Linked DNA regions of Shinella zoogloeoides. The protein of the gene in region 1 interacts with the protein of each later gene in a pairwise test. Links are inferred from orthologs where the notes say so. Each region holds a gene or a part of one and is shown on either strand. Other genes may lie near its edges.

Region 1 (3,501 bases):
GCAATGTTCTCTTCGGCCGTGTGTGGCGGAAGGGCGGGCTTGGTTGGTTTTGGGTTCATGGCTTCCCCGTTGCATCCATGACTTGGAATCATCCGCAAGTTGTGATTCCTGTACCCCAAAGACGATACAACGATTATTTATAATTGCAACAACCCAATTCACTCTCTTTGGTTGTATTTTATCATATGTCAATTGCACCAATAAGTGCATCCATTAATTTAGCTCTTTTTGGTTGTATCGCGTTGTATCCACTTATTTCACCCCTACCTCTTGACCCGAACGCTTTCCCTGTTCATGTCGAAACACGACTTTTCGGCGCAGAACGCCCCTCTTTCGCCGCCCATCCAACCGCGCGGCACCCGGTATCAGAGAAATGACGATGAATGTTGTAGTTGTGGAATCGCCTGCCAAGGCCAAGACGATCAACAAATATCTTGGCCCCGGCTACAAGGTGCTCGCCTCCTTCGGGCATATCCGCGACCTGCCGGCCAAAGACGGTTCCGTTCGTCCGGACGAAGACTTCGAAATGTCCTGGGAAGTGGACAGCGCCTCGGCCAAGCGCATCAAGGATATCGCCGACGCGGTGAAATCCTCCGACGGCCTCATTCTCGCAACCGACCCGGATCGCGAGGGTGAAGCGATCTCCTGGCATGTTCTGGATGTGCTCAAGAAGAAGAAGGTGCTCGGCGACAAGCCGGTCCAGCGCGTCGTCTTCAACGCCATCACCAAGTCGGCGGTGCTCGATGCCATGCGCAATCCACGCGACATAGACATCGCGCTGGTCGATGCCTATCTCGCCCGCCGTGCGCTCGACTATCTCGTCGGCTTCAACCTGTCGCCGGTGCTCTGGCGCAAGCTGCCGGGCGCCCGCTCGGCCGGCCGCGTGCAGTCGGTTTCGCTGCGCCTCGTCTGCGACCGGGAAGCGGAAATCGAGCGTTTCGTCTCGGAGGAATACTGGAACCTTTCCGCCCTGCTGAAGACCCCGCGCGGCGATGAGTTCGAGGCCCGCCTCGTCTCGGCCGACGGCAAGCGCCTGGCGCCGAAGGCGATCGGCAACGGCGAGGAGGCGAACCGCCTGAAGACGCTGCTCGACGGCGCTTCCTATCGCGTCGAAAGCGTCGAGGCCAAGCCGACCAGGCGCAACCCGTCGCCGCCTTTCACGACCTCCACCCTGCAGCAGGCGGCCTCGTCCAAGCTCGGCTTCTCCGCCTCGCGCACCATGCAGGTCGCGCAGAAGCTCTATGAGGGCATCGACATCGGCGGCGAGACGGTGGGTCTCATCACCTATATGCGTACCGACGGCGTGCAGATGGCGCCCGAGGCGATCGACGCGGCCCGCCGCGCCGTCGCCGAACAGTTCGGCGCGCGCTACGTGCCGGAAAAGCCCCGCCTCTATTCCACCAAGGCGAAGAACGCCCAGGAAGCGCACGAGGCGATCCGCCCGACTTCCTTCGACCGCACGCCCGACCAGGTGAAGCGCTATCTCGATCCGGACCAGCTGCGGCTCTACGACCTCGTCTGGAAGCGCGGCATCGCCAGCCAGATGGCTTCTGCCGAAATCGAGCGCACGACGGTCGAGATCGAGGCGGCAAACGGCAAGGACAGGGCGGGCCTGCGCGCCACCGGCTCGGTCATCCGCTTCGACGGCTTCATTGCCGCCTATACGGACCAGAAGGAAGACGGCGAACAGTCCGACGACGGTGACGAGGACGGCCGCCTGCCGGAAATCAACGCCAACGAAGCGGTCGCCAAGCAGAAGGTGAATGCCACGCAGCACTTCACCGAGCCGCCGCCGCGCTATTCCGAAGCCTCGCTCATCAAGAAGATGGAAGAGCTCGGCATCGGCCGCCCGTCGACCTATGCCGCGACGCTCGCCACGCTGCGCGATCGCGAATACATCACCATCGACAAGCGCAAGCTTATCCCGGAAGCCAAGGGCCGGCTCGTCACGGCCTTCCTCGAAAGCTTCTTCACCCGCTATGTCGAATACGACTTCACGGCGGATCTCGAGGAAAAGCTCGACAAGATCTCGGCCGGCGAACTCGACTGGAAGCAGGTTCTGCGCGACTTCTGGAAGGATTTCTTCTCCCAGATCGAGGACACCAAGGAACTGCGCGTCACCAACGTGCTCGACGCGCTCAACGAGGAACTCGCGCCGCTCGTCTTCCCCAAGCGGGAAGACGGCAGCGATCCGCGCGTCTGCCAGGTCTGCGGCACCGGAAAGCTGTCGCTGAAACTCGGCAAGTTCGGCGCCTTCGTCGGCTGCTCGAACTATCCGGAATGCAACTTCACCCGCCAGCTTTCCGCCGACAACGGCTCGGATGCGGAGGCCGCCGCCTCGAACGAGCCGCAGAGCCTCGGCAAGGACCCGCATACGGGCGAAGAGATCACCCTGCGCTCCGGCCGCTTCGGCCCCTATGTCCAGCGCGGCGACGGCAAGGAGGCCAAGCGCGCCAGCCTGCCCAAGGGCTGGACGCCGGCAAGCATCGACCATGAGAAGGCGCTCGCCCTGCTCTCGCTGCCGCGCGACATCGGCCAGCATCCGGAAAGCGGCAAGATGATCTCCGCCGGCATCGGCCGCTACGGGCCGTTCCTGCTGCATGACGGCGGCTACGCTAATCTCGAAACCGTCGAGGACGTGTTCTCGATCGGCCTCAACCGGGCCGTGACCGTGATTGCCGACAAGCAGTCGAAGGGACCGGGCGGACGCTCGCGCGGCACGCCGGCCGCGCTGAAGACGCTCGGCGATCATCCGGACGGCGGCCCGATCACGGTGCGGGACGGCAAGTACGGTCCCTATGTGAACTGGGGCAAGGTCAATGCGACCCTGCCGAAGGGCAAGGCCGCCGACAGCGTCACGATGGAGGAAGCGCTCGTTCTGATCGCCGACAAGGCCGGCAAGACGCCGACCAAGGGCAAGGCGAAAGCGGCGAAGACCACCAAGGCCGCCAAGTCGGACGACGCCAAGGCGACGAAACCGAAGGCGAAAGCCGCGGCGAAACCGAAAACCGCATCCAAGGCAAAGAAGGCCTGACGGCATGACAAGAGAACCACGCGGCCGGGCAGGACACTCCAAGCGGCCCGGCCGCGCGGATCGTGACCTGCCGCCGGCAGACAATAGCCCGATCATCCACGGTGTCGTCCCGCCGCGCGACGTGCTGCTGCGCTTCATCGCGGATCATCCGGAACAGGCGTCCAAGCGCGAGATTTCCAAGGCGTTCGGCCTGAAAGGCGAGGCGCGCGTCGAGTTGAAGGCGCTGCTGAAGTCCTTCGAGGAAGACGGACTCTTGGAAAAGCGCCGCAAGTCGCTCGTTCGCCCCGGCGCCCTGCCCCCCGTCGCCGTGCTCGACATCACGACGCGCGACGTCGACGGCGAACTGATCGGCCGCCCGGCGGAATGGCTCGACGATGCCGGCGTCGCGCCCGCCGTGCTGATCCGCCAGTCGGGCGGCGCGCGCAAGGACAAGGCGCCCGTCGGCGGGCTCGGCGACCGGGTGCTCG
Region 2 (3,217 bases), 2.5 Mb from region 1 along the record:
TTTTCCAGCAGCACCGCTTCCGCCGCGGCAAGGATCGCCTCCTGGCTCGCCGGATTGCGCGTCGCGCCGATCGAGCGACGCGCGGGGCTGGTGTCTGCTTCTGACATGTCGTCTTCCTTTTTTTCGCTTGTAGCACGAACGGCACTTGAACGGAACGTTTCGTTTCTATATAAACGAAACGTTCCGTTCTATAAAGGATCCTCCCATGACCAACACCTCCCCCGTCCGCAAGCTCTCCAAGCCGCATCTCGCCCTCGTCACGCTGCTGCCCGTCTATCCCCTGATCACCGCCATCCTCTACGTCGTGCTGCCGCTGACGGAGGGCTGGACGATCTGGCAGCGGACGGCCGTCATCACGCCGGTCATGGTTTTCGCCATGGTCTTCGTCGTCTCGCCCTTCGTGCAGAAGCGGTTCTCGGGCTTCATCCTGCGCGCCAAATGAAAAAGCCGGGGTCTTTCGACCCCGGCCTGTTTTCGTTCCGGCGGTGACGTTCAGGCGGCCGGCTGCTTCGTCTTGCGCAGATAGGGCAGGACCGTATCGAAGGCGCCGAAGCGCGCGATGGCGTCCTCGTTGGAAACGGCGGCGGTGATGATGACGTCGTCGCCCTGCTGCCAGTTGGCGGGCGTCGCCACCTGATGCTTGCTGGTGAGCTGGATCGAATCGATCGCCCGCAGGATCTCCGCGAAGTTGCGGCCCGTCGTCATCGGATAGGTGAGGATCAGCTTGATCTTCTTGTCCGGGCCGATGACGAAGACCGAGCGCACGGTGGCGTTGTCGGCCGGCGTGCGGCCCTCGGAGCTTTCACCGGCAGCGGCCGGCAGCATGTCGTAGAGCTTGGCGACCTTCAGGTCCTTGTCGCCGATCAGCGGATAGTCGACGTCGAAGCCCGTGGCGGTGCGGATGTCGGCCTTCCACTTGGTGTGGCTGTCGACCGGATCGACCGAAATTCCGATGATCTTGACGCCGCGCTTGCGGAACTCACCCTCGATGCCGGCCATGGCGCCGAGCTCGGTGGTGCAGACCGGGGTGAAGTTCTTGGGGTGCGAGAAGAGCACGGCCCAGCCGTCGCCGATCCAGTCATGGAAATCGATCGTGCCGGCGGTGGTTTCGGCGCTGAAGTCCGGAGCGATGTCGTTGATACGCAGGCTCATGGTATCGTCCTCTTTGTCGTGCGGGATCGCGGGCAAGCCGCCCGCGGGAAATGGTCCGGCCGGTAGATAAACCGAAAAATCCACCTTGCATATAGCCGTGCGCTGCCGGCGCGAGGCCGGGGACGAGCGCAACTTTGCGCCGATTCCGTCCGCAGGAAGACGGCTTTCGGCCTCTCTCCGCCGGCACGCCAAACCGTTCTCCAAAGATGCCGTGCGGCGGAAAGGCGATTTTATTTGTTCCTGTGGGCAAAAACGGCCGTCAGCCGTCGATTTCGGCGCGCCCGCTGGTGAGATCCACGATCAGCCGGCCGATTTCCTCCGCCTTTTCCGAGGGCACGCGGAAGGACAGGCGGGCGCCCGTATCGTGATAGGTCTCGTCGTCCATTACCAGCCCGGCGGCAGCGCCGAGCCGCGCCTTGACGAGCGCCAGATCGGAAAACCCGAGCGAGACGGTGAGCGCGACCCGCTCGACATATTCGGTTTTCGCGGCGGCGCGCAGGCAAAGCGCGGCCGTGCCGCCATAGGCGCGGATGAGCCCGCCGCTGCCCAGAAGAATTCCGCCGAACCAGCGGGTGACGACGACCAGCGTGCGGTCGAGCGCCTGGCCGTCGATGGCCTGGAGGATCGGCTTGCCCGCGGTGCCGCTCGGCTCGCCGTCATCGTTGAAGCGATAGGCCTGGCCGATGCGCCAGGCCCAGCAATTGTGGTTCGCGGCGGCATCCGACACCTCCGCCAGCCGGGCCCTCGCCTCCGCCTCGCTGTCGACCGGGCAGGCGATCGCGCGGAACCGGCTCTTGCGGATCTCCTGCTCGAACTGTTCGGTGCGGTCCAGCGTGTACAAGGCTCATTTCCAAGGCGGTTTGCGGGTGGATCTAACCCGTCTCGTACCCTTTCGGCCCCCGGCGCTTCAAGAGACGAATAGAACACCAATTTTATAGACTATTGACACATGCCACGATTTCGCCATGATGTTGACCGGAACCAACAACGACGGAGACGGTGGCATGATGTATCTCGGTGGCGTGACGCTCGGCTACTTCAACCTCTATCCGGTCGGCTTCCAGCCGAAGACCGAGGACACGGACCGCGACGAGGCGCGGGGCACTGCCACGGAAGACAGGCTCCCGCTCGAAGGCAGCCGGCTCTCCTCCTCCCGCCGCCCGGTGCAATGGCCGCTGCACGTCTTCTTCTGACGCTCTACCGAAAATCACCGATGATTTCTTGCAATCCGCCGGCTTTCACCGGCGGAAAGCTCAGAACGAGATAATGGCGTCGACGCCGAGGCCGCGGATTTCGCCCTTGGGTCTTGCGGCCGGATCGGTGCCCGGCCGTGGGGCAAGGCCGACGGTCTTCACCCCGCCCGGCGCAAGATGGAACCAGTTGTCCGACGGCACGAAGCCCTCGGCCTCGATGACGACGGACTGGGCGAGGCGGTCGGCCGACAGGTCCAGCAACCAATCCTCCCCGACCTGGCGAAGTCCTGCCGTCACGACGGCGGGGACCATCGCCGCGGGGCGGCCGCGCGGGAAATGGAAGGCTTCTGCCATCACCGTCCCATCCGCCTCAGCAAGCCTGCCGACCGTCACGTCATGGGCGGGCGGGCCGAAGCGGAAGGCATAGGTCGTGTCGAAGAAGGCGCCGAAGAGATCGGTCGCCGGCAGCGTCAGCGCCGCATGCGGGCCGAGCGCAAACTCCCTCCGGCCGGAAACCACCGGCTGGCGGCCATGGCGCAGGCAGGAAAGTTCCAGCGTCACGCGCCGTTCGGTCGCGCCGTCATTGAGGACATGCACGTCGAGCCCGTTCGTGCCCTCGTCGGTGAGCACGATCTGCATCGGGCGGAAGGCGCGGCGCAGCGCGTGCCAGGCGGATTTCGGCAGGCCGGTCGCATCGACCACGCCCCAGCCGGCACCGGGCAGAAGATCCTGGAAGGCCCAGACCAGCGCGCCGTTGCAGGTGGCGTGCGGGCGGCGCCATTCGGCGAAGGTCGCCTCCATCACCTCGCCGACGGCGGCGCGGGAGAGATCGAGATAGCGGGCCGGGTCCTCGCGGCGCAGGCGGGCCGGAT

Evidence for each region.
Region 2: the proteins of topA (region 1) and Q9316_RS19360 interact in binary tests that used the Escherichia coli proteins (3 or more experiments, as listed by UniProt). The link is inferred for Shinella zoogloeoides from one-to-one orthologs.

What each region holds. Positions count from the first base shown.
Region 1 is NZ_CP132311.1:1,276,908-1,280,408, reverse strand. What follows is about bases 50-3,234. They hold topA (type I DNA topoisomerase), read left to right. Parts: upstream 50-379; coding sequence 380-3,034; downstream 3,035-3,234. Other genes in these bases: rnr (ribonuclease R), read left to right, coding at 3,039-3,234; Q9316_RS07265 (hypothetical protein), read right to left, coding at 50-59. Outside these bases: more of Q9316_RS07265, read right to left, coding at 1-49; more of rnr, read left to right, coding at 3,235-3,501. UniProt on the Escherichia coli protein: Releases the supercoiling and torsional tension of DNA, which is introduced during the DNA replication and transcription, by transiently cleaving and rejoining one strand of the DNA duplex.
Region 2 is NZ_CP132311.1:3,755,310-3,758,526, reverse strand. The notes cover bases 203-3,103. They hold Q9316_RS19360 (IMPACT family protein), read right to left. Parts: upstream 1,994-3,103; coding sequence 1,412-1,993; downstream 203-1,411. Other genes in these bases: Q9316_RS19350 (glycosyl hydrolase 2 galactose-binding domain-containing protein), read right to left, coding at 2,406-3,103; Q9316_RS19355 (hypothetical protein), read left to right, coding at 2,157-2,345; Q9316_RS19365 (peroxiredoxin), read right to left, coding at 493-1,152; Q9316_RS19370 (hypothetical protein), read left to right, coding at 206-442. Outside these bases: Q9316_RS19375 (TetR/AcrR family transcriptional regulator), read right to left, coding at 1-107; more of Q9316_RS19350, read right to left, coding at 3,104-3,217.